4 regions of the Nonomuraea sp. LP-02 genome follow, and region 3 is predicted to be linked to each of the others. Evidence: riboswitches for the same ligand, from Rfam matches in the RefSeq annotation. Region 3 holds a riboswitch; each other region holds the start of a gene.

Region 1 (6,972 bases), 980 kb from region 3:
GAGGTCATGGAGGTCTACCGGCTCTGGCGGCCGACGCCGCTGATCCGGGCCCGCCGCCTGGAACGGGCCCTCGGCACGCCGGCCAGGATCTACTACAAGTACGAGGGCGTCTCACCGGCCGGCTCCCACAAGCCGAACACCGCCGTGCCGCAGGCGTACTACAACGCCAAGGAAGGCGTCCGGCTGCTCACGACCGAGACCGGTGCGGGGCAGTGGGGATCGTCGCTGGCCTTCGCCTGCGCCCAGTTCGATCTGGAATGCCAGATCTGGATGGTTCGCGCCTCCTACGACCAGAAGCCCTACCGCCGCTCGCTCATGCAGCTGTACGGGGCGACGGTGCACGCCAGCCCGTCCCCGGTGACCGGCGCGGGCAGCAAGGTCCTGGCGGGCGACCCCGGCTCGCCCGGCAGCCTCGGCATCGCGATCAGCGAGGCCGTCGAGGTGGCGGCCGCGACCCCCGACGCCCGTTACGCGCTCGGCTCGGTGCTCAACCACGTGCTCATGCACCAGACGCTCATCGGCGAGGAGGCACTGGAACAGCTCCCTGAGCTGCCCGACCTGGTCATCGGCTGTACGGGCGGCGGCTCCAACTTCGCCGGGCTGATGTTCCCGTTCCTGCGCGAGAAGCTGGCGGGCCGCCTGGACACGGTGTTCCGCGCGGTGGAGCCGGCCGCCTGCCCGTCGTTCACCCGCGGCGTGTACGCCTACGACTTCGGCGACACCGCCGGCCTGACGCCGCTGCTCAAGATGCACACGCTGGGGCACTCGTTCGTGCCGGATCCGATCCACGCGGGCGGCCTGCGCTATCACGGCATGTCGCCGCTGCTGTCACACATGTACGACCTGGGCCTGTTCGAAGCCGTCACCCGCGCCCAGAGCGAGTGCTTCGAGGCCGGCGTCCGCTTCGCCCGTACCGAGGGCATCGTGCCGGCCCCCGAGCCCACGCACGCGCTGGCCGAGACGATCGCGGAGGCGTTGCGCTGCAAGGAGAGCGGCGAGGAGAAGGTCATCCTGACCGCGCTGTGCGGTCACGGGCACTTCGACCTCGCGGCCTACGACCGGCACCTGGGCGGCGAGCTGGAGGACTACACGCTGCCGCAGGAGCGCATCGACCAGGCGCTCACGGAGCTGCCGAGCTGATCATGAGGTGAGCGGGTGGCCGCGCGGCAGGCGGCCACCCGGTGGTTCCTATCGTGCGGTGGGGCGCTTGCCGTGGTTCGCCTTCTTCTTCTTGCGCGCCTTGCCTTTGCGTGCCCGCCTGGCCATGAAACTCGCCTCCCGCGATCGGGGTCCGACATGGATTCCCAACGTCCTCCCACCGCGCCGACCAGGCAAGTGCGCCTCGCGAACTAACATTTCCCACCATTGTCATGTCATAATTTGGTGGAATCTGTTGGAAGGGGCAAGGGTGCTCGCACAGCAGCGTCAGCAGGCGATCCTCGAACGCGTACGCAGCAACGGCGGCGTACGCGTGGCCGACCTCGTGCGCGAGCTCGGCGTCTCCGACATGACCATCCGCCGCGACCTCGAGGTGCTGGCCGAGCGCGGCCTGCTGGAGAAGGTGCACGGCGGCGCGACCGCACTCGGCCCCGGTTCGACCGAGGAGCCGGGCTTCACCGCCAAGTCCGCCCGCCAGCAGCCGGAGAAGCAGGCCATCGCGCGCCGCGCCGCGCAGCTCGTCCGGCCGGGCACCGCCGTCGCGCTGTCGGCGGGCACCACCACGTGGGCCCTCGCCCATCACCTGATCGCCGTTCCCGAGCTGACCGTGATCACCAACTCGATCCCCGTCGCCGACGTCTTCCACCGCAACCCGCGCGCCGACCGCACGGTGGTGCTGACCGGCGGCGTCCGTACGCCCTCGGACGCGCTGGTGGGCCCTGTCGCCGTGGCCGCGATCCGCCGCCTGCACGTGGACACGCTGTTCCTCGGCGTCCACGGCATGAGCGTCCGGGCCGGCTTCACCACGCCCAACCTGCTGGAGTCCGAGACCGACAGGGAGCTGGTGAGCGCCGCCGGCCGCCTGGTGGTGCCCGCCGACCACACCAAGTGGAACACGGTCGGCATCAGCACCATCGCCGAGCTGAGCGAGGCCGACGTGGTCATCAGCGACGCGGGGCTGCCGGAGGAAGCACGCACGGAGCTGGCCGATCGGGCCGGCGAACTCATCATCGCGGAAGAGGGCACGCTGTGAAGCGCACCATCACCCATCTGGCCGACGGCCGGGAGCTCATCTACTTCGACCGGAGGGACGACGCCGACCGGAGCGCGACCGACCGGCGTGAGCTCGGCCCCCGGCCGGTGGCCTCCGAGCTGCGCTACGACCCGCTGACCGAGGAGTGGATCGCGATGGCGGGGCACCGCCAGACGCGTACGTTCCAGCCCAAGGGCACGGCGGCCGAGTGCCCGCTGTGCCCGTCGGCGCCCGGCCGTGACACGGAGATCCCCGCGTACGACTACGACGTCGTGGTGTTCGAGAACCGTTTCCCGTCCTTCTCCGGAAATTTCGGTACGTATGAGGATGTGGGCGGCCTGAGCGAGGTCCGTCCCGGCGCCGGCCGCTGCGAGGTCGTCTGCTTCACCTCCGACCACGACGCCAGCTTCTCCCGCCTCTCCGACGACCAGGTCGAGCTGGTCATGGAGGCGTGGGCCGACCGCACCGCCGAGCTGTCCGCCGTCGAGGGCGTGGAGCAGGTGTTCTGCTTCGAGAACCGGGGCTCGGAGATCGGCATCACGCTCGCGCACCCGCACGGCCAGATCTACGCCTACCCGTACGTCACCCCGCGCACCAAGCTCAACCTCGGCGCGGCCTCCCGGCACAAGGGCCCCGGCAACCTGTTCGCCGACGTCCTCGCCGCCGAGCGCGCGGCGGGCACGCGGGTCGTGACCTCCAACGAGCACTGGACGGCGTTCGTGCCGGCCGCCGCGCGCTGGCCGTTCGAGGTGCACGTCTATCCGCATCGGCAGGTTCCGGACCTGCCGGCGCTGACGGAGGCGGAGCGGGCCGCGTTCGCGCCGCTCTACACGTCGGTGCTGCGGGCCTTCGACGGGCTGTTCGGGGTCGTGATGCCGTACATCGCGGCCTGGCACCAGGCGCCCGTGCGCGAGGGGCGGGACCTCGCCCACCTGCGGCTTGAGCTGTTCAGCGTCAGGCGGGCGCCGGAGAAGCTGAAGTACCTGGCCGGGTCGGAGTCGGCGATGGGCGCCTTCGTCAACGACGTGCTGCCGGAGGAAGCGGCACGCATGCTGCGATCACAACTTGATCACTAATAGATTTCTACTTAAGGTCGCATTACTTGTGATCTACCACTAATATCCCCATAAGCAACGGCGCTACCAGCCGTCGCACGCCTAATCCCGGGCGCGTCGCCCGGGAGCCGGGGACCCACCGCACCTGGGGTGAATCCACTTCGGTGGTAGGGACGCACTCTCACGCCCGAACCCGTCAGCTAACCCGGCCGGCAGAGGGAGAGGAACCCAGTACGTGGCGGCTTCGTCCCCCGTGCCCTTCGCCATCGGTCTCGTCACCGCCGCCGCCGTCCTCCTGTCGACGCCTTCCCCTGTGCAGGCGGCCCCTGCGCAGGCCCCCGCGCAGGCCGCCGCGCCGAAGCCGTCGGAGTCACAGCTCCGCGCCCAGCTCAAGCGGCTCAACACCAAGGTCGACAAGCTCATCGAGCAGTACAACCTCAAGCGCGTCGAGCTGGCCAAGGCACAGGAGGCCGCCGAGACCGCCAAGGAACGCCTGGCCACGGCCGAGCGTACGCTCGCCGCCTCCGAGCAGCGCGTCGCCGAGCTCGCCCGCCTCCGCTACCAGAACGGCAACCCCCCGGTGCCGGGCTTCATGCTGGACGGCGCCAGCGCGGCCGTGCTCGAGCAGCTCACCGCCGAGCAGCAGGCGCTGGTGCAGGGCGTGGCCACGGCCCGCGACGAGAAGAAGAAGGCCGCCACCGAGGCCGAGGCGCTGGCGGTCAAGATCCGCGCGGACGCCGCCTCGGTCGCCGAGCAGCGCGACGAGGCCGAGGACGTCATCGACGACATCAAGGACAAGCTGGCCGACCTGGTCCCGTACGGCACCGGCCGCAACTCCGACGGCAGCTGGGCCCCCGAGCTGCCGTCCGGCTCGGACAACATCACCGCGCGCACCCGGCTCATGCGCGAGCAGGTGACGAAGAACTTCGCGCTGCCGTTCTCGGTGGGCTGCTTCCGCTCCGGCTCCAGCGGCGAGCACCCGCTCGGCCGCGCCTGCGACTTCATGATGAGCTCAGGCGGCACCATGCCCAGCGCGGCCGACAACGCCCTCGGCGACCGCATCGCCGCCTGGGCCCTGCAGAACCAGAGCAAACTGGGCGTCAAGTACGTGATCTGGAAGCAGCGCATCAACTCGGGCTCCGGCTGGCGCGCGATGTCCGACCGCGGCAGCGTCACCGAGAACCACTACGACCACGTCCACATCTCCATGAACTGAGGACGCGCACGACGAGCCAAGGGTCAGGACTGCTCAGAGGCCCGTGGGACGAGCAGGCCCCGGTTGAACGCCTCGGTGACGGCGGCGGCCCGGTCTCCGACGCCTAGTTTGGTGTAGATGTTCAGCAGGTGGCTCTTGACCGTGGCCTCGGTGATGAACAACCGGGCGGCCGCCTCACGGTTGGTGTTCCCGGCCGCCACGAGACCCAGGACCTCCAGCTCCCGCTGGCTGAGCAGTTGCGGCGCGGGTGTCCTGACCCGGTTCATCAGCCGTGCCGCCACCGAAGGGGAAAGGACGCTCTCGCCCTTGGCGGCGGCCCGGGCACCGCGCAGCAGGTCCTCCCGGGGAGCGTCCTTGAGCAGGTAGCCGGTCGCGCCCGCCTCGATGGCCGGCAGTACGTGGGTGTCGGTGTCGTAGGTGGTCAGAACCAGTACGCGCGCGGTGACGCCGAGCCTGGCCAGCTCGGTGATCGCGTACCTGGTCTTCGCCTTGTCCGCCAGGCCGAGGCCGTCCAGCAGGGCGCGCCAGTCGGCGGGCCGGGGATAGAAGGAGCTGTAGAGCTTCAGTGCCTCGGCGACCTGCAGCCGCTCGGGCAGGTGGCCGGCCTGCAACTGGACGCCGAGTCGCCGGGTCAGCTCGGCGCGGTCCCGGAGGGGGTCGAGCCCCAGCACCTTGATCTCACCGCGATCCGGCACGCGGAGGCCCTCGACGCACTCCACGGTCGTCGTCTTGCCGGCGCCGTTCGGGCCGAGGATGCCGAAGATCTCACCCTCCCGGACGGTGAGCGAGACGTCGTCGACCGCGATCTTGTCGTCATAACGTTTGTGGAGGTTGCGTACCTCGATCACTGGTGGCATGCGCGCGTCCTTCCGGGCTCGGCCCGTCGGCGATTGACGCGTTCAGCCTGCTACGGCCCGTGCTTCTGCCGACACCGGCCAGTGGACGGGACCTGGCCGCCGGACGGTGGGGTCGCCGGCTCAACCGATCGGTGGATCGACGCGCTCGTCCCGACGGCAGGCGGTCCCGGGACGCTCGATAGGGTCGGGGCTCATGGAAGACCCCCGCACTCCGCCGCCGCTGACCGGCGACGAGCGCACCGTGCTCGGCAACTGGCTCGAATGGCACCGCGCCACCCTCGCGGTCAAGTGCGCCGGCCTGACCGACGAGCAGTTGCGCCTGCGCAGCGCCGAACCCTCCGGGCTGTCCCTGCTCGGCCTGGTCCGTCACATGGCGAACGTCGAGCGCGCATGGTTCCGCCGGGTGCTCGCCGGCGAGGACGTCCCCAAGCTGTGGGACAAGGACCGCGACATCGACGCCGACTTCAAGGAAGTGGACGCCGCGTCGGTGGAGGAGGCGTTCGACACCTGGCGGGACGAGATCGAGCGCGCCCGCGCCATCTCGGCCGCGAGGCCGCTGGACGCCGTGGGGAAGCGCAGCGGCGACGACTGCTCGCACCGCTGGATCCTCGTCCACATGATCGAGGAGTACGCCCGGCACAACGGCCACGCCGATCTCCTGCGCGAACGCATCGACGGCGCCACGGGCGAGTGACCACGGGCGAGTGATCAGAAGAAGGCGGTCAGGGCTCGGTGCGGAAGAGCGCCCACACGGCCTTGCCGCCGCGGGCCAGCCGGTCCCAGCCCCAGCTCTGGCTGTAGGTCTCGACGATGTAGAGGCCGCGGCCGTTCTCGGAGATGAAGTCGGGCTCCTTGCGCCGCGGCACCTCGTCGCTGGGGTCGGCCACGGCCAGCAGCACGTGGGGGCTGACCCGCATGAGCAGCAGCTCGATCTCGCGCCGCCCCGAGGATCGCATCGCGTACCTGACCGCGTTCGTCACCAGCTCGGAGACCACGAGCGCGGCGTCGTCGCTCAGGTCGTGCAGGCCCCAGCCCCGGAGGGTGGAGCGGGTGACGTCCCTGGCGGTCTTCACCGAGTCGGCCTGGAAGGGCAACGGGCACGAGGTGGTGTACGGCTTGCCGCCGCGACCAGTGAGCAACTGATCGAAGCCGACCTCGCGGGTGATCTGGAGGCAGTCGGCAGTGGCCAGAGGGTCCTCTACCATCCCGCCAATACCTCCCCGTAAAGCCTTGGTTAGTGCATGTTTGGCCCAATATGCACTAAGCCATCATGGGTCACGACGGCTGCGGCTGCAAGACCCAAATGCACGTGCAGCTGCAATGTGCAGCCGCAAGCGGCGTTTTCCCCGGTCGACACGGCGAATCGGACACCCGGTTGGGACCTTGTCATAGCAGCCAATGTGGTGTCACTGTGTGGTGCGGACCTTGATAGGAGGCAAAGTGACGCAGAACCAGCCGGGTTCCGGGCCGACGGCGCTGCGCATCCTCCTGGGCTCCCAACTGCGCAAGCTCAGGGAAGCGAAGAACGTCACCCGCGAGGAGGCGGGCCACCTCATCCGTGGCTCCGAATCCAAGATCAGCCGCATGGAGCTGGGCCGGGTGGGGTTCAAAGAGCGTGACGTGGCGGACCTGCTGACCCTGTACGGGGTCGTC
Region 2 (6,972 bases), 6.8 Mb from region 3:
GGGTGCGGCTGTCGGTGCCCGGGGAGAACGTCCCCGCCGAGGTGTGCTTCGCGGCGCTGCGGCCCGAGCTGGTCGTGGGCTGCTTCTCGACCGGGCTGATGACCGCGCGGCGCTACTTCGGGCTGCCGGTCGCCTCGTACGGGACGGAGCTGGTGCTGGAGCGCCTCGCGCCCTACGAGAACAGCAACCGGGTCCCGCTCACCGTCGTGGACGCGCTGCTGCCCAGGCTGACGGCGGACGGCGGCGTCGAGGAGCCGCCGCCGGTGGACCTCGCCGGGCTGGTGCGCGCGGTCGGCTACTGCATGCAGGCCGAGGCGTATCCGGGGCTGCGGCCGGCGCGGATCGACTTCGACGCCCGCTACTTCAAGCGCAGGCGGCTGGAGGTGCTGGGCCTCCTGGATCGGCGGGCGTCGTCCCGTCCGACGGCGCTGGACCGGCTGCGGCGCCGCCTCCGGCCACTCGGCTGACCGCCGGGGCACCGCCCACCCGCCGCTCAGCCGAGGGCCGCCAGGTAGCGGCGGACCTGGCGCCTCGCCTTGTACCCCGCCCGCAGCATCGACGGGTGCACCTCCACCCGCAGCCGGGCCCGCCGGCGTGCCGCCGCGTGCTCGGGGCCGTCCAGCAGGGACGTCGCGGGCCGGCGCGGCCCGGCGGACACCAGGCCGGCCAGCAGCGCGGCCCAGTCGTCCCGTTCGCCGGGATGGAAGTAGTTGGCCGCGCACCAGGCGGGCGAGGCCGCGCGGAAGCCGCCTGCGGCCAGGTCCTCGAGCGTGCCGAGCAGGCCGCTGCCCTCGAACACCACGTTGATCATCTCGGCGCTGACGCCGAAGTCGGTCAGCACCAGCGACGGCACGCCCAGCGCGATCGCCTCCAGCGCCGCCGTCGAGCTGACGGTGACGAACCCGGCCGCGTTCGCGAGCTGCTCGTGCATCGGCCCGGCGGCGAAGCGCAGCCGCCCCGGCTCGCCCATCTCGCGCCAGAGCCGCTGGTAGTGGTGGCGTTCGCGGTGCGTCTGCCGTTCGTCCTCCAGGGCCCGCAGCTTGACCACGACGTCCAGGTCCGGCCGGCGCCGAGCCAGCTCGGCGAGAGCGACCAGGATCCGCTCGCGCTGCTCGCGCCCGCGCGGCACCTTGGCCTGGGTGGCGAAGACCACCCGGTCGCCGCCCGCCCGGGCCGCGCCCGCGCGCAGGAACGGCAGCCGGGCCAGCCCGACCGCCCCTCCCCCGCCGAGCCGCCCGGCGATCTCGCCGAACTCGGCCACCTCCCGCTCGCTGTGCACCACGAACAGGTCGCAGCCGCTGCGGTAGATCCACGCCTTCTCCGTCGCCGGCACCGAGATGCCCGGCAGCCCGCTGACGAACACCGGCCGGGGCCGCAGCCCGTCCAGCACGCCGGACACGAGCACGTCCACCACCGGTCCCGTACAGGCCACGAGGATCACGTCGGGCCGGGTGCGCTCGGCCAGCCGGCGCACCGACCGGGCCGACAGCACCGGCGGCGCGGGCCGGCCGCGCCCGCTCACCGCGGCGGCGATCTGCTCGGGCGAGGGCGCGATCGGCGTACGGACCACCACCAGGTCCGGGGAAGAGCCCCCGGGCAGGTCGTCGAGCAGGCAGGCCGCCCACTTCAGGTACGAGTCGGAGTCGGCCACCGCCAACACGTTCAACCAGGCACTCCCGTCAGATGCGAGCGCAGGGCGGGCGCCGCCCTGCTGGTCCACCAGTCGTCAGGCACGTCCACGGGCTCGACGGCGACGCCGCGCGGGCCGAGCAGGACCCGCAGCGAGGTGACGGCGGTCGAGGGGAGGCTGAGCACCCGCTGGTCCGGGCGCAGGCCGCGCAGGGTCAGCTCGGCGGGCGCGCCCGCCTCGTGCACGGTGACGCCGGGCAGCTCCCCGATCAGCGCCACGTCCACCGGGTCCTCGCGGCGGTGCGGGTAATACGCGAGCGGCTCGCGGGCGGCCAGGTCGGTCAGCCAGCGCAGGTAGCGGCCGCGGTGCACCAGGCCGTTGCGGACGAGCGAGGTGCCGAGGACGACCGTGTGCTCGGCGGGGCCGTACGGGCTCGGCGGCTGGGCGCGCAGCCAGGCGAAGTCGTGCCGGACCAGCTCGACGCCGGCGGCGCGGACGGCCTCGGCGAGCTTGTCGTCCACGTCGAGCGCGGTGAAGACCGACACCCGGCTGAGGCGCAGCCGCAGCGCGGCGGCCAGGCCGAGTGCGGCGCGCGGCACGGACGGCTCGGCGCGGGCGCGCAGCAGCGGGCGCGACGGCCCGGCCGCCAGCAGCTCCAGCAGGCGCAGCGTGGCGAGGCCGTCGTCCACGATGACGACCCGGCCGGGCCACGAGGCCAGCCAGCGCACCTGCACCCTGCCGGAGAAGGCGTCGCCGACCGCGACGACCCGGCGCGGCATGCGTTCACGCGGATCGGCCAGCACCAGCCCCGCGGGCGGCCCGAGGGAACGCAGCTCCGCGCGGGTGGCCTTCAGCGCGCGCAGCCCCGCGCGCGGCACGATCGTGGTCACGGGCCCGAGGAGACCCGCGTGGTGGGCCTCGACGGCGCACAGCATCTGGAGCGGTGACTCCACCCAGGCCGACGCCTGTCCGACCACTCCTGCCCCTCCCGGCCGATGGGCCTCCCCAGCAGGGTGATGGCCCGTCCATGACGCCGTTAAGTTACCCCCGCCGCCTTAAGCCGCCAGGAACGCGACGTGAACAATGGAGGCTATGAACTCGCTCATGCTCAACACCGACGGCGTGCAGATCCCGCAGCTGGGGTACGGCGTCTGGCAGGTCCCCGGCGACGAGGCCGAGCAGGCCGTGCGCACCGCGCTGGAGGCCGGCTACCGGCACATCGACACGGCCGCCGCCTACGGCAACGAGGAGGGCGTGGGCCGGGCCGTGCGCGCGAGCGGGCTGCCGCGCGAGAAGGTGTTCGTCACGACCAAGCTGTGGAACGGCGACCACGGCCGCGCCGAGCAGGCCTTCGACGAGAGCCTGGCCCGGCTGGGCCTCGATCACGTCGACCTGTTCCTCATCCATTGGCCGGTGCCGCGGCAGGACAAGTACGTCCAGGCGTGGAAGGCCCTGGAGAAGATCTACCGGGACGGCCGGGCCAGGGCGATCGGGGTGTCCAACTTCACCGTCCCCACCCTCACCCGGCTGATGGAGGAGACGGGCATCACGCCGTCGCTCAACCAGATCGAGCTCCATCCCTATCTGCAGCAGCGCGAGATGCGCGAGTTCCACGAGGCCAACGGCATCCTCACGGAGGCGTGGAGCCCGCTCGGCCAGGGCAGGGGCCTGCTGGAGGATCCGGCGCTGGCGGTGCTGTCGGGGAAGTACGGCAGGACGCCCGCCCAGATCGTGCTCCGCTGGCACCTGCAGCTCGGCAACGTGGTGATCCCGAAGTCGGTCACCCCGGCGCGCATCAAGGAGAACATCGACGTGTTCGGCTTCATCCTCGACACCGAGGACATGGCCGCCATCGGAGCGCTCAACCAGGGCAAGCGCCTCGGCCCCGACCCCGACACCTTCAACGCCACCTGAACCCTCTACGATCTCGCCTTGTGCGAGATTTTGCTTGGGGCATAGCGGCGACCGGCGGCATCGCCCAGACCGTGGGGGCGGCCATCGCGGCCGAGCCGGGCATGCGGGTGGCCGCCGTCGGCTCCCGCGACCTCGGCAGGGCGCGGGCGCTGGCCGCGACACTCGGCGCGGAGTCGGCGTACGGCTCCTACGAGCACCTGTGCGCCGACCCGGCCGTGGACGCGATCTACGTCGCCACGCCCCACGCCCAGCACCTCCCGGTGGCCGTGGCCGCCATCGCGAACGGCAAGGCCGTGCTGTGCGAGAAGCCGCTCGCGGCGAGCGTGGCGGACGCCGAGACGATGGTGCGCCTGGCGCGCGAGGCGGGCGTCTTCCTCATGGAGGCCATGTGGATGCGGTTCAACCCGCTGATCCGCATGATCGCCACCGACGAGCGCTTCGGGGAGATCCGCTCGGTGCAGGCGTCCTTCGGCTTCGCCCATCCCTATGACGAGGCGCACCGGCTGTGGGCTCCCGAGCTGGGCGGCGGCGCGCTGCTCGACCTCGGCATCTATCCGTTCGGGCTGGCGCAGCTCCTGCTCGGCATGCCCGAGGGCCTGCGCGTCACCGGGTCGCTCGCGCCCAACGGCGTGGACGCCGAGGCGGCGGGGCTGCTGACGTACTCCGGGGGGCGGCACGCCGTGGTGGCGACCTCGTTGCTCGCGCACTACCCCAACTCCGCCCACGTGGTCGGCACGGGCATGCGGGCGGAGATCCCGGCGGCGTTCTGGGCGCCGGAGCGGATCGTGCTGTCGGCGCCCGGCATGGAGCCCGAGGAGCACTTGCTCGATCCGGCCGACAACGGCTACGCGGGTGAGGTGCGCGAGGTGCGGGCCGCGGTGGCCGAGGGCCGGACCGAATCGGCGATCATGCCGCTCGACGAATCCCTTGCCATGATGGGGCTGCTGGCCGACGCCCGGCAACAACTGTCCTGACCAGGCTTTTAGGGATTTGTCATCTCCTTGCCGTGTGTATTACCTTATGGGGCATCTCAGGGCATACGTCCGTTTTGTCGGAGTATGTCTGACCATCGCAAGTGAAAGAACATCACAGGATCGTCCTGTGACCGCTGAATCCGCCACGCGCGGAACCGGGGACCCACGTCCTTTGGGGTGAATCGGCACCACGTGCCGTAGGGCAGCTTCCACGTCCGAACCCGTCAGCTAACCCGGTAAGCGGCATGGAAGCAAGGAGTAACCCCCTCGATGGCCAAGCACGGCTTCACCGCTGCCCGAAAGATGAAGATCGCCTACGCCGTCCTCGGCACGGCCGTGGCCGCCGCCGCGCTCGGCCCGCAGGCCGCGAACGCCGAGACCGCGTCGGCCGCCGGACAGCACGGCAACACCGTCAGCGACACTGTCAAGAACCCGGTCGACCGCGCCGCCCAGCGCTCCCGCGCCGAGGAGAACAAGATCCAGGTCACCGCCGCCCAGGTGCTGTCCATGGCCCGCTCCCAGGTGGGCACCAGCGAGAACTCCGCCGGCGGCGGCACCCCGTACCAGCGGTGGTACGCCGACTCGAAGCGGGCCGCCGAGACCATCGCCCGCGACGGCGGCACCCCGGCCGGCTACCTCAACGCCCCCTGGTGCGCGATGTTCGTCTCCTGGGTCGGCGAGAAGACCGGCGCCCGCCCGCAGATCGGCTGGGACGCCTGGACCGTCGCCCACGCCAAGTGGTTCAAGAACAACGACCGCTTCGGCACCGCCGCCAAGCCCGGCGCGGTGGTCTTCTTCTCCTGGAGCGGCAGCAAGGACCTCGACGCCATCAACCACGTCGGGTTCGTCGAGAAGGACAACCAGGACGGCACCATCTCCACCATCGAGGGCAACACCGGCAACGGCAAGGTGGAGGAGCGCGTCCGGCCGAAGTGGCAGGTCGTCGGCTACGGCTACCCCGAGTACGCCTCCTGACCTCACCCACGTACGAGCGCGCGTCCCCATCGCCCGGGGACGCGCGCTCGTCGCGTGTCCGGCCCCGCCCGCGTCAGGGTGTGGGCTCCTCCAGCAGCCGCAGGCTCTCGCGGGCCCACGCGGCGCGGGCCGTCGCGACGGCGATCTGGCCCGCGAACACGTGCGCCTTCAGCGCGGCGATGCGATCGTGCTCGGCCGCCGGGCGGTTCTTCAGCCGTTCCTTGAGCAGGGGCGTGTCCTTGGCCAGCAGCGCCTCCCTGTGCGCCCGCCACTCGGCGGCGAGCTGCTCCTGCTCGGCGATGAACGCCTTGAGCACCGACGCCGCCCGGTCCGGCTCGATCATGTCGAAGAACAGCGCCTGCAGGAAGAACGCGTCCCGCGCCGGCGGCGGGGTGTGGGCGGTGCCGAGCCAGGCGCGCAGCTCCGCCAGCCCGCGCTCGGTGATGGAGTAGACGGTCCGGCTCAATCTGGTGCCCCGGATCTCCTTCTGGCCCTCGATGAGCCCGGCCTGCTCCATCTGGCGCAGCGTGGGATAGATCTGGCTCTGCGGCGCTGACCACACCCAGCGCGGGGCGGCCTCGAAGAAGCGGGTCAGCTCGTACCCGTTCATGGGGCGCGCCTCCAGGACGCCGAGCAGCGCGTGCTGAAGCGACATGCCCTCCAGCATAGGGAGAGCATGATCCGTTCCTCTAGAACAGGTATGGAGATACATGTATTGTCCTCCCTGACTTCGAGAACGATCTCGCGAGGAGGGCGGACGGCGGTGACCACGGCAGAAGCCGGACCATTACCGGCAGAGCACTTACGGACCGAGCTGGCCCTGGCCGGCCGGGCGCTGGCGGCGGCGGGGCTGGTGACCGCGTTCGGGCACGTCTCCGTCCGGACGGGCGGCGACCGGCTGCTGATGACCCCGCCGGTCCCCCTCGGCACCCTCACCGCCGCGTCCCCGTACGCCGAACTCCCCCTCGACGCCGCCGAGCTGCCCGACGGAGCGGCGCGCGAGGCGTGGATCCACGTCGAGATCGCCCGCGCCCGCCCCGGAACCGGCGCGATCTGCCGGGCCCAGCCGCCTGCCGCCACCGCGCTCGCCGCCGCCGGGGTGCCCATCCTGCCGCTGCACGGACAGGGGGCCTTCCTCGGGCCCGAGGTGCCCGTGCTCGACGACGCCGTGCTCGTCCGCGACCGCGCCCGCGGCCGGGCGCTCGCCGACCGGCTCGGCGACTCCCCCGCCCTGGTCATGCGGGGCAACGGCGCGGTCACCACCGGCGCGAGCGTCGGCGAGGCCGTCGCCCTCATGTGGGTGCTGGAGGCCGCGGCCCGCATGAACGCCACCGCCGCCGCGGCCGGAACCCCCATCCCCCTCACGCCCGCCGAACAGCGGGCGTGGCGGGCCGCCGCGCCCGAACTCCTTGCCCGCATCTGGTCCCACCTCCGGGAGTCGTCATGATCGAGTTGACGGACATCGCCTACGTCCGCTCC
Region 3 (6,972 bases):
GTGTCGTCGTGGCAGTGGATGCCGACCCTGGCCCCGGCCTGTACGGCCTCGTGGACGATGTCGGCCAGCTCGTCGGGGAGCATGCCGCCGTTGGTGTCGCACAGCGCGACGACGTCGGCGCCGGCCTCGGCGGCCGTGCGCAGCACCTCCAGCGCGTACGCCGGGTTGGACTTGTAGCCGTCGAAGAAGTGCTCGGCGTCGAGGAAGACCCGCTGGCCCTCCGCACGCAGGTGGGAGACCGTGTCGCGGATCATCGCGAGGTTCTCCTCCAGCGTGGTGCGGAGGGCCAGTTCGACATGCCGGTCGTGGCTCTTGGCGACAAGGGTCACGACCGGCGCGCCGGATTCGCGCAATGCGGCCACCAGTGGGTCGTCGGCGGCCTTCACCCCGGCCCGGCGGGTCGCGCCGAACGCGGTGAGCTGCGCGTGCTTCAGGTCGAGCTCGGTCCGAGCACGCCTGAAGAACTCGGTGTCCTTGGGATTGGCTCCGGGCCAGCCGCCCTCGATGAAGCCGACGCCCAGTCCGTCCAGGTGACGCGCGACGGCGAGTTTGTCGGCGACGGTCAGGTTGAGCCCTTCCTGCTGCGCGCCGTCACGCAGTGTCGTGTCATACACGTGGAACCGGTCATCGGCCATTGAGCTTCTTCCTTCTGGAGATCCCTGGAAAACAAAAAGACCCCTCACGGACGTGAGAGGTCTGCGCGCTGGCGGTGTCCCTGTGTCAGCCAGCGCGCCTGCCGATAATGAGCAGACCGTAGAACATGGTGCTCATCAGTCTGCCATACGTTTCCACCATTCGGCACAAGGATCTCACTGCTCGGACGCCTACACGGTGACGCCGACGCCGCCCGTGATGGCACGCTCCAGAGCCTGTGGGTCGAACGCCTCGCCGCCCAGCAGCTTGCCGTCCAGCAGCAGCGTGGGCGTGCCCTCCAGCCGGACCTTCGCGGTCTCGGTCAGGTGCGACTCGGCGTACGACTGGTCGCGTACGCAGCTGTCCACCTGCGCGCCCGCCTTCCTGGCCGCCTGGACCAGCTCCTCGACGGTGAAGCCCGAGGCCACGCCGTGCGGGGCGGGCTGGATGGCGTACAGCTCGTCGCGGAAGGCCAGCCAGCTCGACTCGGGGACGCAGCGCGCGGCCGCGGCGGCGCGGATGGAGTTGGAGCGCATGGGCTCGTCGCGGAAGATCGTCACGGCGTGGAAGACGACCTTGACCTTGCCCTCCCGGGCCAGCCGCTGGATGGTCGGATCCACCTTGGCGTGCATGTCCTTGCAGACCGGGCAGTCAAAATCTTCGTAAACGTCCAGGACGGGGGCGTCGCCGCCGCGGTCCGCCAGCACCATGGACCCGTCGAGCTGACGGGTCAGCCGCACCTCGGCCGAGCTCTCGCCCGGCTCGGAAAAGGCCAGCACACCGAGCGCCGCGATCGCCGCGCACGCGACCACGACCGCCACCAACCGCTTCATACATTCGCCCACTCTCAGCTTGTCGATCGCGCAGACCCTACCGGAACGGAAACAATGGCCGTATGAAGGCACACCTCCTGACCCCGGCCGTGGCGCGTTACGTGTACGAGCACTCGACCAAGCCCGACCCCCTGCTGGAGCGACTGGCCCAGGAGACCATGGAGGTCACCGGCGACAGCGCGGGGATGCAGATCTCCCCCGACCAGGGCACGTTCCTCACGATGATCACCCAGGTCATGGCCCCCCAGGTGGCCGTGGAGGTGGGCACGTTCACCGGCTACTCGTCGATCTGCATCGCCCGGGGCCTGCGCGGCGGCCGGCTGCACTGCTTCGACGTGAGCGAGGAGTGGACCTCGATCGCGCGCCGCTACTGGGCGGAGGCCGGGGTGGCCGACCGGGTGACGCTCACCCTGGGCCCGGCGCTCGACACCCTCGCCGGCTTCGACCAGACCGTCGACCTGGCCTTCGTGGACGCCGACAAGGGCAACTACCCCGGCTACTACGAGCTGCTGATCGAGCGCATGCGGCCGGGCGGGCTGCTCATCGCCGACAACACGCTGCGCCGCGGGCACGTGGCCGACCCGTCCCACGACGAGCCGACCACGGTGGAGATCCGCCAGTTCAACGACCTGGTGATCGAGGACCCGCGGGTGAGCGTGCTCATGCTGCCGGTCGCCGACGGCATGACGCTGATCACCAAGCACTGAGACGGGCGCGGGTCCCCGGGGTCAGGCGATCTTGTGGACCCAGCCGTGCGCGTCGGGGCGGGCTCCGTACTGGATGCCGACCAGTTCCTCGCGCACCCGCATCGTCACCGGGCCGGGCGTGCCGTCGGCGACCGTCCAGGCCCGGTCGGCGCCCTTGACCGAGCCGACCGGGGTCACCACGGCGGCCGTGCCGCAGGCGAAGACCTCGGTCAGGTCGCCCGACTCGCACGCCGACTGCCACTCGTCGACCGAGACGAGCCGCTCCTCGGTCTCCAGGCCGAGGTCGCCGGCCAGCTCCAGGATCGACTCGCGGGTGATGCCGGGGAGCAGGGTGCCGGTCAGGGCGGGCGTGACGAGCTTGTTGCCGAAGACGAAGAACAGGTTCATCCCGCCCATCTCCTCGACGTACTCGTGGGACTGGGCGTCCAGCCACACGACCTGGTCGCAGCCGTTCTCGACGGCCTGGCGCTGGGCGACGAAGGCGGCGGCGTAGTTGCCGCCGCACTTGGCGAAGCCGGTGCCGCCGGGGGCGGCCCGGGTGTACTCGGTGGACAGCCACACCGAGACGGGCTTGACGCCACCGCTGAAGTACGAAGCCGCCGGCGAGGCGATGACCATGTACGTGTAGGTCCTGGACGGGTAGTTGACCCCGAGCCCGGCCTGCGTGGCGATCATGAAGGGCCGCAGGTAGAGGCTGTGCCCCTCGGTGGTCGGCACCCACTCCTCGTCGGTGCGGACGAGAAGTTCGAGCGACTCGACGAACGTCTCCTCGGGCAGCTCGGGCATGGCCATGCGGGCGGCCGAGCGGTTGAAGCGGGCGGCGTTGGCGTACGGGCGGAACATCACGATGGAGCCGTTGGCCTGCCGGTACGCCTTCAGGCCCTCGAACAGCTCCTGCGCGTAGTGGAAGACCGCGGTGGCCGGGTCGAGCGAGAGCGGCCCGTACGGCGTCAGCCGGGCGTCGTGCCAGCCGCGGCCCTCGGTGTAGTCGATCGTGATCATGTGGTCGGTGAAGGACTGCCCGAAACCGGGGTTCGTCAGTACCTGCTCCCGCTCGGCCGCGGTGCGAGCGTGGTCGGATAGCTGCACGTCGAAGCTGAGCTTCTGAGCGATGGTCATGACGCTGGTCCTTCTCTCTGCGATTTCGCGAAAATCTACCGAATCCTGAGGGTCCGTGGACCCGCTACGGCGCGGCAGCCCTGCCCGAAGGCAGCTAGTACTTCCTATTGTCTCGCCATATGGGATGACAAGCTGTCGTTGGGCGATTCGGCCGCTTGGACAGCAAAAAGCGCCTGGCGATCCAGGTGCGGACCGCCAGGCGCGTGGGGAGGCTAGGCGGCCCTAGCTGGATACTCGCGCGGTGATGTCGTCGCCGATCTGCGAGGTGGTGCGGCCGGTCCAGCCGGTCAGCCGCTCGACGATGTCGTCGGCGACCGCCTGCTCGACCTTGGCCGCCTCGGCGCTCAGACCGAGGTGGTCGAGGAGCATGGCGACCGACAGGATGGTGGCGGTCGGGTCGGCCTTGCCCTGGCCCGCGATGTCGGGGGCGCTGCCGTGCACCGGCTCGAACATGCTGGGCGCCGTGCGCTCGGGGTTGATGTTGCCGCTCGCGGCCAGGCCGATGCCGCCCGCGATGGCCGCGCCGAGGTCGGTGATGATGTCGCCGAACAGGTTGTCGGTGACGACGACGTCGAAGCGCCCCGGCTGGGTCACGAAGAACATCGACGCCGCGTCGATGTGGCAGTAGTCGGTGGTGACCTCGGGGTATTCCTCGGCCACCCGGTTGACCGTGCGCTGCCACAGGTCGCCGGCGAAGGTGAGGACGTTGGTCTTGTGGACCAGCGTCAGCTTCTTGCGCGGGCGGCTCTGGGCCTTGTCGAAGGCGTAGCGGACGACGCGCTCGACGCCGTAGGCGGTGTTGAGCGACTCCTGGGTGGCGATCTCGTGCGGCGTGCCGCGCCGCATGGCGCCGCCGGTGCCCGCGTAGAGGCCCTCGGTGCCCTCGCGGACCACGATCATGTCGATGTCCTCGGCCGCGGTGTCGGCCAGCGGGGTCTCGACGCCGGGGAAGAGCTTGACCGGGCGCAGGTTGACGTAGTGGTCGAACTCGAAGCGCAGCCGCAGCAGCAGGTCGCGCTCCAGGATGCCCGGGGGAACGCTGGGGTCGCCCACCGCGCCGAGCAGGATCGCGTCGTAGCCGCGCAGCTCCTGCAGCACCGAGTCGGGCAGCGTCTCGCCGGTGCGGTGGTATCGCGCCGCGCCCAGGTCGTAGTGCGTGGGCTCGATCTTCGTGCCGACGGCTTCGAGGACCTTGAGCCCTTCGGTGACGACCTCGGTGCCGATGCCATCGCCGGGGATGACGGCCAAGCGGATGTTACGCGACTCCATGCCGGTACCTTACCGGCTCGTCTCGCCTGACGAACACTCGGTCTCATTTTTCGGACTGTTTCCCAGAAGTCCGATTTGTGAAGGTTTGCGATCTTTTGACTGATTCGTTAGCGTCCGTGCCCTGCCTAATCCACGCGGCGGTTCGCGTGGAGCCGGGGACCCACTTTCCCCCTGGGGCGAATCGGCACGCGCCGTAGGGCTGCTTCCAAGCCCGAGCCCGTCAGCTAACCCGGTCGGCCGTATGGAAGGACAGTCCCCTGTCTCGCATCGCCATTCTCGTGGCGGCGGGCGCGACCGGCCTCGCCGTGCTCGCCTCCCCTGCCCAGGCATCCACCCCCAGCCAGACCAAGCCCGACCAGACCAAAACCGCACAGACCAACCCTGACCGCGTGCCCAAGGCCGAAACCCTCGACCAGCGCGCACTCACCACCACGCTCACCGGTCCGGAACTCAAGAAGATCCGGGACAGGCAGAGCAGGCCCGCCTGGAAGATCGCGCTGAACTTCGCCCTGAAAAAACAGGGCATCCCGTACCTATGGGGCGGGACCGGCCCAGGCGGATACGACTGCTCGGGGCTCATGCTCCGGGCGTACCAGAAGGCGGGGATCCAGTTGCCCCGCGTCACCAATGACCAGTACGCGGCGTTCGACAAAAAGGTCTCCTGGGACCACCTCAAGCCCGGTGACCTGGCCTTCTTCAGCAACCTCGGCCACGTCGGGATGATCTCCCGGCCCGGCTACATGGTGCACGCGCCCCGCACCGGGGACGTCATCAAGGAGGAGAAGCTGTCGAGCTGGCGCAGGAGCGCCTTCGTCGGCGCCGTACGGCCCGACCGCAAGGGCGTGCGGGAGTGGGCGAAGCAGCAGAAGGAGCCTGCACCGCCCATGCCCGTCGCGTCGGTGCTCTGACCGGCGTCTCCGATGCGAGCCGGGGCCCTACCGGCCGGACTCCTGCGGGGCGCCGCCGTTGTCGCGGCGGTCCAGCGCGGTCTGCAGGGCCTCGGCGGCCTCGTCCTTGTGGTCTTCGGCACGGTTATAGGCGTACATCTCGTACATGATCGTCAACTCGTTTCGCGAGGAGGCGTTACTGACGGGAGGGACTTACCGGCCGACGCGACGCCGTTCACCGCGGCGAGTCGCCGACCTGCCCTAACAGGCCTCGCCGCGGCAGGTAATGAGTACGAGCACCTGGCGCATGTACTTCCACGTTAACCGAGGAATCTCGTTGGATGTCCTAGCATCCCGCATGCTGAGACAACGAAAGGCCGCCGCCCGGTCCGGGCGGCGGCCTTTCGCGCGAGGCGGGGAGTGTCAGTCCTCCAGGTCCACCGAACGGCCGCTCTCGGCGCCGATCTCGGCCACGATCTGGTCGACGATGTCGGCCGGGATCGCCGAGTCGACGGTCAGCGCGATGAGCGCCTTGCCGCCCTTGACGTCGCGGGCCACCTGCATGGAGGCGATGTTGACGCCGTGCTCGCCGAGCAGGCGGCCGACCACGCCCACGATGCCGGGACGGTCGGCGTAGGTGAAGAACGCGAGGTGCGCCGTCGGCTCGATCTCCATCTCGTAGCCGTTGACCTCGACGATCTTGGTGATCTGGCGGGGCCCGGACAGCGTGCCTGACACCGAGACCTGGCGGCCGTCGGCCAGCACGCCGCGGACGGTCACCACGTTGCGCCAGTCGGGGCTCTCGGAGCTCGTGATCAGCTCGACGGCGACGCCGCGGTCCTTGGCCAGCAGCGGCGCGTTGACGTAGGTGACCTGCTCCTCGATCACGTCGGCGAAGACGCCCTTGAGCGCGGCCAGCTCGATGACCCGCACGTCCTGGGAGGCGATCTCGCCGCGCACCTCGACGTCGAGCTTGGTGGCGACCTCGCCGGCCAGCGCGGTGAACACCCGGCCCAGCTTCTCGGCCAGCGGCAGGCCCGGCTTGACGTCCTCGGCGACGGCGCCGCCCTGGACGTTGACCGCGTCCGGCACGAACTCGCCCGCGAGCGCCAGCTTCACGCTCCGCGCGACCTGGGTGCCGGCCTTCTCCTGGGCCTCGTGGGTGGAGGCGCCGAGGTGCGGGGTGACGACGACCTGGTCGAGCTCGAACAGCGGGCTGTCGGTGCAGGGCTCCTTGGCGAAGACGTCGAGGCCGGCGCCGGCGACGCGGCCCTCCTTGATCGCGGAGTAGAGCGCGGCCTCGTCCACGATGCCGCCGCGGGCGACGTTGACGATGCGCACGCTCGGCTTGACCTTGTGCAGCGCCTCGTCGCCGATGAGCCCGAGGGTCTCCTTGGTCTTCGGCAGGTGCACGGTGATGAAGTCGGCCTGCTTGAACACCTCGTCGAGGCTCACCAGCTTGACGCCGAGCTGCGCGGCGCGGGCCGGCGGCAGGTAGGGGTCGTAGGCGATGATCTCGACGCC
Region 4 (6,972 bases), 6.3 Mb from region 3:
TGTAGGCGACCCCGACGGCCACCCGGACGCCGGTGATCACCTCGGGGAGCGCGGAGGGGAGCACCACCCGGTACGGGAGCTGCCATCGGCGGGCGCCGAGCGAGCGGGCCGCGTACAGGTAGTCGGCGTGCACGCCGCGTACGGCGTCGGCGGTGGCCACGGCCACGGGCGGCAGCGCGGCCACGAACAGCAGCGCGACCTTCGGCGGCTCGTCGATGCCGAGCCAGATGATCAGCAGGCTGAAGTAGGCCAGCGGCGGCAGCGTCCGTACGAACGTGATGAGCGGGTTGAGCAACGCCCGCACCGTGGGCACGAGCCCGACGACCAGGCCGAGCGCGACGCCGCCCGCGATGCCGTAGAGGCTGCCGAGCGCGATCCTGCGCAGGCTGGCCAGCAGGTGCTCCGACAGCAGGTAGCCGCCGTAGCCGCGCTGCCCGTCGTGGGTGGAGGAGGTGAGCAGGAACTGCTGCCACACCGAGCCGGGCGACGGCACGAACACCTCCGGCCAGAGGTGGGCGGCCGCGACCGCCCACCAGATCGCCCCGAGCAGGATCACGCTCGCGGCCCGGAGCGCGACGCCACGGAACACCGGCCCAACCCCTATTCCCTATAAACGACTGGTTTAGTGGGAAATACGGTAGAGGATCCGGCCCGCGCCGCGCAAGCTGCGGCGACGCCGCTTTCACGACACGGCGAACCCCGAGAACAGCGCCAGGGCGAGCGCGAGCGCGACCACCACGTTGACCACGGTCGCCGCCGCGAACACCGCGACCGGCCGCCAGCCCGCCTCCCGCAGCGAGGCCACCCGGAACTCCAGGCCGATGCTCACGAAGGCCAGGATGAGGAACCAGGTCCGCAGGTCGTTCGCCACCCCGATGACCTCCTTGCCGTGCCCGGCGGAGACCGTGGTGAGGTACCAGGTGGCCAGCACGGAGGCGGCCACGAAGCCGAGCACGAACTTCGGGAAGCGCCGCCACAGCTCCCCCGCGCCGGGCCGGGGCGCGTCCGGCCGCCGGTCCACGCGGAAGGCGAACCAGGCCGTCAGCGCCACCACGACGACGCCGATGAGCGCGTTCTGGGTGACCTTGACGATGGTGGCGATGGCCAGCGCGTCCTCACCGGCGAGCGCGCCCGCGGCGGTCACCGCGGCGGTGGTGTCGATGTTGCCGCCGATCCACGCGCCCGCGACCTCCGGGCTCAGCCCGAGCAGCGAGGCCAGCGCGGGCAGGACGAAGATCGACGGCAGCGCGAAGGCGATCACCAGGCTGGCGCTGTAGGCGAGCTGCTCGCGCTTGGCCTGCACGGCTCCGGCCGCCGCGATGGCGGCGCTGACCCCGCAGATCGACACGGCCGACGACAGCAGCGCCCGCAGCCGGTCGTCCAGCCCCAGCCGGCCGCCCAGCCACCAGGTGAACAGGAACACCGTGCTGATCAGCACGAGGGCCTGCACGATCGCCGGCCCGGCCGCGGTCACGATCACCTTGAGGTTGATCGACGCGCCGAGCAGCACGAGCCCGGTCTTGATGAAGAACTCGGTGCGGAACCCGCCCGACAGCCGCTCCCGCAGCCCGGCCGCGGTGAGCACCGCGTTGCCGAGCAGGCCGAGGACGATCGCGTACACGGGGAACTCGACGGCCTTGGCCAGGCCCGAGCCGGCGAACCAGGACGGGACGTTCTGCTCCAGGAAACGGGTGGCGGCCCCGAGCAGCAGGACGGCGAGCACGCCGAGCGCGCTCCACTGCCACGTGCGGGTCGCGGCGGCGGTCCCGGCGGTCATCACGGCACCAGACCGGGCGGGATGACGCCGGCGAGGACGAGGACGAGCAGGGCCAGGCCGACGAGGGTCGCCGCCCAGTCCTCGTTGAACGCGGTACGGCTCTCAGGAGGTTCTTCTCGGGTGCTCATGGGGTGCCCCTCTCCGGCGGTCGGCCGACTTGAGGACACCACGGAGGAGTAAATCCGTCAAGACCTACTGATTTAGTGGGTTAGTCGCGGCGACCGTCTCGTCCTCCAGCGAGGTCGCGCCCTGCTCCCAGCAGCCCAGCACGTGCTCCGCCCACAGCCGCTCGACGGCCAGGGCGCACGCCGCGCCGTACAGGATGTCGCCGGTCAGCGGCGGCTCCTGCGTCGCCAGCCCGGTGCACAGGTCGTGCGCGGCGACCTGCTCGTGCACGGCGTCGGCCTGGACGTGCTCGTCGTAGAAGCGGGTCGCCTCGGCGTCCCCGCCGAGCCTGCGCAGGGCCGTGGCGTAGCGGCGGTTGGGCAGCGACGAGGTCATCTCCAGCGCGGCGAGGTGCCCGGCCAGCGCGCCGCGCAGCCGGCGGTGCAGCCCGAACAGCGACATGACGTTGGAGACGGCCAGCGTGATGCCCGGCACCCGGCCCAGGTAGGCGCCGTAGGAGTCGTCCAGGTCCAGGGCGGTCATGGTGCCGCGGAACAGCTCGGCGTGCATGCGCTCGGGCCTGCCGCCGCCGTACTCGTCGGACTGGACCTCCACCAGCGCGGCCTTGGGCCGGCCGTGCAGGCGCGGGATGCCCCAGGTGTGCGGGTCGGCCTCCTTCAGGTGGTAGATCGAGCGGTGGACGACGAACTCGCGGAACCGGTCGAGGTCGGCCTCGCGCTGGAGGTACGCCGCCAGGCCCGGCCCCTGCTGCTCGTCGTGGGCGACCAGTTCCTTGAGCGCGCGGCGTACCTGCTGGGGCGGCACCGGCGCGGGACGCGGCACGGCGTCCGCGAGCGCGCCCTCCAGACGGCGTTCGAGCTCGCGCCGGAAGCCCAGGAGCGACGGCTGCCACTCCCAGCGGTCGTCCACGCCGGCGAAGCCGCGGTAGTGCAGCTCGTAGCAGGCGAACAGGGCGAGCTGCAGGTCGCCGTCCGCCAGGGCCGTGGCGCAGGGGCGCGGCGCCGCCGGCGGCGGGTCCAGGTCGGCGGGCGGCCCGGCGAGACGTTCGAAGAGCTCGGCGGTGATGGGGCCGCGAGCGGCGGGCAGGCGCATCAGGCTCCGCTGCCCGGGGCCCTGAGGCCCAAACCGCGCGCCCCGGGCAGCGTGGCGGTCGCGGGCCGGGCGCGACAGGCCCGCGATGATGGGAGGGAAGATCACGATGACAGGAGCCACGCATGCAGATCGGTGTCGTCTTCCCGCAGTCCGAGATCGGCGCGGACCCGGGCGCCGTACGCGCCTACGGCCGGCGCGTCGAGGAGCTGGGCTTTCGCCACCTGCTCGCCTACGACCACGTCGTGGGCGCCGACCCGGCCGTGCACCAGGGCTGGAGCGGCCCCTACGACGTGCACACCACCTTCCACGAGCCGATGGTGCTGTTCGGCTACCTGGCCGCGCTGACGTCGCTGGAGCTGGTCACCGGCATCATCATCCTGCCGCAGCGGCAGGCGGTGCTGGCCGCCAAACAGGCCGCCGAGGTCGACCTGCTGACCGGCGGGCGCTTCCGCATGGGCGTGGGGCTGGGCTGGAACCACGTCGAGTACGAAGCGCTCGGCGCGGACTTCCGCACCCGCGGGAAGCGGATCGAGGAGCAGGTCGCCGTGATGCGCCGGCTCTGGTGCGAGCAGACCGTCACCTTCGAGGGCGAGCACCACCGGGTGAGCGCCGCCGGGCTCGCGCCGCTGCCGGTGCAGCGGCCGATCCCGGTCTGGTTCGGCGCGCAGTCGCCCCCGGCCTACCGGCGGGCGGGGCGGCTGGCCGACGGCTGGTTCCCCCAGATGGCTCCGGGGCCGGAGCTCGACCAGGCCAAGGCCATGGTCGAGGAGGCCGCCACGCAGGCCGGCCGCGACCCGTCCGGGCTCGGCATGGAGGGCCGGGTGGGGTGGACGGGCGACGCCGGGGAGCTGGCAGACCTCGCCGGACGCTGGCGGGAGGCGGGCGCGACGCATCTCGCGATCAACACGATGGGGGCCGGCCTCGGCCCGGTCGAGGGACATCTGGACGCACTGGAGGAGGCCGCCGCCGCGCTCGGACTGGAACGCGGCTGAGAGCACACCGGCGCATTACCTTCGCCGCCCGTCATGGGGATTTCGTGACCGGGGAATGACGCAGGTCAGAGGGGTGTTGTACCGTCCAGTGAGCGTGGCCTCGACCTCAGCCGTGGAGCGAGTGACCACCGGGCCGCGCTCGCCTGCGTCCGCGTCGCGGGCGCCGCGTACGATCCCACTCCCACCGCGGGCCTTCGATGCCCGCGGCCGCTGAATCCGCCACAGGCGGAACCGGGGACCCGTTCTCGACCGGGGTGAATCGGCACGTCCGTGTGCCGTAGGGCAGCTTCCGCACGCCCGAACCCGTCAGCTAACCCGGTAAGCGGCACGGAAGCACAAAGGAGCAATCCCTCATGGCCATCAGCCGTTTCATCCGTGCCCCGAAGCTGAACGCCGCGAAGCTGGCGGTGAGCGGGGCCCTCGCCGTGTCCGCCCTGGGCGCCACCGCCGCCGTGACCGCGGCCGCCGACAGCACTTCCGCGCAGCCCGCGGCCGCCGCCCAGCAGGGCGTCAGCAACCGCGACGCGCGCGTGAACGTCACCGCCCATCAGGTGCTGGACCTCGCCCGCGCCCAGGTGGGCACGTCCGAGAACGCCGCCGGCGGCGGCACCAAGTTCCAGCAGTGGTACGCCGACTCGCCCCGCGCCGGCGAGACCGTCCTGCGCGACGGCGGCAACAGGAACGCCTACCTGAACGCCCCCTGGTGCTCGATGTTCGTCTCCTGGGTCGGCGAGCAGAGCGGCGCCCGCTCCCAGATCGGCTGGGACGCCTACACCGTCTCCCACGCCAAGTGGTTCGCCGCCAACGACCGCTGGGGCACCGAGGCCAAGCCCGGCGCCGTGGTGTTCTTCTCCTGGAGCGGCAGCAAGAGCCTGAGCGCCATCAACCACGTCGGTTTCGTCGTCAAGGACAACGGCGACGGCACGATCTCCACGATCGAGGGCAACACCGGCAACGGCAAGGTCGAGGAGCGAGTCCGCCCGACCTCCCAGGTCGTCGGCTACGGCTACCCGAACTACGCCGCCTGACCTCCCGGTTCGTCCGGAGGCCAATTCCTGAGCACCGAGTCGAGGGCGTCGAGGGTTCTCGCCCAGGACACGTCCACCTCTCGCGGGGTGCGGGCGAAGCCGCCCTGCGTCTCCAGGCTGACGAAACCGTGGAACGTGCTGTGCAGCATGCGCACGGCGTCGGTCTGGGCGGGCTCGGGCAGGTCGTAGCCGCGCAGGATGGCCCGGGTCATCTCGGCGTGCCGGCGGGCGGCGCTGGCGTAGGCGGTCTCGTCGTCGAGCTGGATCTGCCCGGCGGCGTACCGGCCGGGGTGTTCCTTAGCGTAGCCGCGGTAGGCGTCGGCGAAGGCCACCAGGGCGTCCTTGCCGGCGCGGCCGGCGAGGGCGGCGGCGGCCCGCTCGGCGAGCTCGGCCAGCGCGAGGACCGCCACCCGTACCCGCAGCTCCTGGGCGTCCCTGACGTGGGAGTACAGCGCGGCGGGCTTGACGCCGAACCGGCGGGCGAGCGCCGAGACCGTCAGGTTGTGGAAGCCGAGCTCGTCGGCCAGCTCCGCCGCCGCCAGGGTCAGGCGTTCCGCGGTCAGTCCAGCTCGTGCCACGTGCCCTCCATCACTTAAAGCCTTTAAGCATTTGCATAATAGCATTAAGGAAACTAGCCTCGCCGCTCATGAGACCTCTCACCGAGCGCGAGATCCGCGCGTCCCTCATCAACTGCTCGAAGGGTGAGGCCAAGCGCGCCGACGTGCCGAAGGACCTGCCCGACCAGCCCTGGGACGACCTCGACTTCCTCGGCTGGCGGGATCCGGGCGCGCCCGAACGCGCGTACCTGGTGGCCGAGCGCGACGGCGCCCTCGTCGGCGTGGCGCTCCGCGTGACCTCGGGCGCGGCCCGCGGCTTCACCGCGCGCAGCATGTGCTCGCTCTGCCTGACCACGCACACCAACGGCGGCGTCGCGCTCATGAGCGCCCGCCGCACCGGCGAGGCGGGCCGCCAGGGCAACTCCGTCGGCCAGTACATGTGCGCCGACCTCGCCTGCTCCCTCTACCTGCGCGGCGGGAAGAAGGCCGCGGGCGGCGGCGTCATCGACGAGTCCCTCACCCTGGAGGACAAACTCGCCCGCACCCGGACGAACCTGTACGCCTTCCTGGACAAGGTGGCCGCGACATCTGCATGAGACCGGTCAGACCGCAGGGCCGCGGGTCCGGAAGGAGGCGCGGTAGGACTGCGGGGTGACGCCGACCACCCGCTTGAACCGCTCACGGAACGCGGTCGCCGACCCGAACCCGGCCTGCGCCGCGACCCGCTCGACGCCGTGGTCCGTGGTCTCCAGCAGGAGCTGGGCCCGCCGCACCCGGGCGCGCAGCAGCCACTGCAACGGCGTGGTGCCGGTCTGCTCGCGGAAGCGGCGGCCGAAGGTGCGCTCGCTCATCCCGGCGCGCGCCGCCATGCCGGCCGGCGTCAGCTCGGCGGCGAGGTTGTCCTCGATCCAGCACAGCACCGGCTCCAGCAGCGAGCCGCGCGGCGCCGGCGGCCGGGCGTGCGTGACGAACTGCGCCTGTCCGCCCTCGCGTTCCAGCGGCGTCACCGCCAGGCGGGCCGCGTCGGCGGCCACCGCCGAGCCGAGGTCGCGCCGGATCAGGTGCAGGCACAGGTCCAGCCCGGCCGCGGCGCCGGCGGAGGTGAGGATCTGGCCGTTGTCCACGTAGAGGACGGCCGGCCGCACGTCCACCAGCGGGTACGCCTCCGCCAGCCGCGCCGCCGCGGCCCAGTGCGTGGTGGCGCTGAGCCCGTCGAGCAGCCCGGCGGCGGCGAGGGTGAACGCCCCCACGCAGATGGAGGCGATCCGGACACCGCCGGCCGCCGCGGCGCGCAACGCCTCCAGCGCCGCCGGGCCGGGCGGGGCGGCCCCCTCGGAGCAGCCCGGCACGACGACGGTGTCCGCCTCGCGCAGCGCCTCCAGGCCGTGCGGGGCGACGAT

What was found. A riboswitch is a leader RNA that binds a small molecule or an ion and turns the genes downstream of it on or off. The one in region 3 is predicted to bind cyclic di-AMP.
Region 1: linked by a shared signal. The riboswitch ahead of SMD20_RS42250 (coiled-coil domain-containing protein) and the one ahead of SMD20_RS37985 (C40 family peptidase) in region 3 are both predicted to bind cyclic di-AMP.
Region 2: linked by a shared signal. The riboswitch ahead of SMD20_RS05985 (CHAP domain-containing protein) and the one ahead of SMD20_RS37985 (C40 family peptidase) in region 3 are both predicted to bind cyclic di-AMP.
Region 4: linked by a shared signal. The riboswitch ahead of SMD20_RS08290 (CHAP domain-containing protein) and the one ahead of SMD20_RS37985 (C40 family peptidase) in region 3 are both predicted to bind cyclic di-AMP.

What each region holds. Positions count from the first base shown of each region.
Region 1 is NZ_JAXCLK010000001.1:9,069,331-9,076,302, forward strand. Features, by position in the region: gene SMD20_RS42235 (TrpB-like pyridoxal phosphate-dependent enzyme) at 1-1,140, shown strand, start outside; gene SMD20_RS48530 (50S ribosomal protein bL37) at 1,189-1,266, opposite strand; gene SMD20_RS42240 (DeoR/GlpR family DNA-binding transcription regulator) at 1,409-2,191, shown strand; gene galT (galactose-1-phosphate uridylyltransferase) at 2,188-3,267, shown strand; cyclic di-AMP (ydaO/yuaA leader) riboswitch at 3,336-3,475, shown strand; gene SMD20_RS42250 (coiled-coil domain-containing protein) at 3,482-4,462, shown strand; gene SMD20_RS42255 (LuxR C-terminal-related transcriptional regulator) at 4,486-5,319, opposite strand; gene SMD20_RS42260 (DinB family protein) at 5,513-6,013, shown strand; gene SMD20_RS42265 (ATP-binding protein) at 6,042-6,524, opposite strand; gene SMD20_RS42270 (helix-turn-helix domain-containing protein) at 6,760-6,972, shown strand, end outside.
Region 2 is NZ_JAXCLK010000001.1:1,291,646-1,298,617, reverse strand. Features, by position in the region: gene SMD20_RS06010 (polysialyltransferase family glycosyltransferase) at 1-467, shown strand, start outside; gene SMD20_RS06005 (DUF6716 putative glycosyltransferase) at 494-1,660, opposite strand; gene SMD20_RS06000 (hypothetical protein) at 1,663-2,607, opposite strand; gene SMD20_RS05995 (aldo/keto reductase) at 2,723-3,544, shown strand; gene SMD20_RS05990 (Gfo/Idh/MocA family protein) at 3,565-4,518, shown strand; cyclic di-AMP (ydaO/yuaA leader) riboswitch at 4,641-4,776, shown strand; gene SMD20_RS05985 (CHAP domain-containing protein) at 4,789-5,493, shown strand; gene SMD20_RS05980 (PadR family transcriptional regulator) at 5,567-6,148, opposite strand; gene SMD20_RS05975 (class II aldolase/adducin family protein) at 6,257-6,940, shown strand; gene SMD20_RS05970 (VOC family protein) at 6,937-6,972, shown strand, end outside.
Region 3 is NZ_JAXCLK010000001.1:8,093,237-8,100,208, reverse strand. Features, by position in the region: gene cimA (citramalate synthase) at 1-635, opposite strand, end outside; gene SMD20_RS38005 (DsbA family protein) at 825-1,466, opposite strand; gene SMD20_RS38000 (O-methyltransferase) at 1,529-2,173, shown strand; gene SMD20_RS37995 (branched-chain amino acid aminotransferase) at 2,195-3,292, opposite strand; gene SMD20_RS37990 (3-isopropylmalate dehydrogenase) at 3,515-4,561, opposite strand; cyclic di-AMP (ydaO/yuaA leader) riboswitch at 4,674-4,815, shown strand; gene SMD20_RS37985 (C40 family peptidase) at 4,840-5,469, shown strand; gene serA (phosphoglycerate dehydrogenase) at 5,872-6,972, opposite strand, start outside.
Region 4 is NZ_JAXCLK010000001.1:1,775,844-1,782,815, reverse strand. Features, by position in the region: gene SMD20_RS08315 (ABC transporter permease) at 1-589, opposite strand, end outside; gene SMD20_RS08310 (YeiH family protein) at 683-1,777, opposite strand; gene SMD20_RS08305 (hypothetical protein) at 1,777-1,905, opposite strand; gene SMD20_RS08300 (iron-containing redox enzyme family protein) at 1,970-2,995, opposite strand; gene SMD20_RS08295 (LLM class F420-dependent oxidoreductase) at 3,118-3,987, shown strand; cyclic di-AMP (ydaO/yuaA leader) riboswitch at 4,186-4,326, shown strand; gene SMD20_RS08290 (CHAP domain-containing protein) at 4,341-5,015, shown strand; gene SMD20_RS08285 (TetR/AcrR family transcriptional regulator) at 5,003-5,593, opposite strand; gene SMD20_RS08280 (FBP domain-containing protein) at 5,662-6,168, shown strand; gene SMD20_RS08275 (GlxA family transcriptional regulator) at 6,175-6,972, opposite strand, start outside.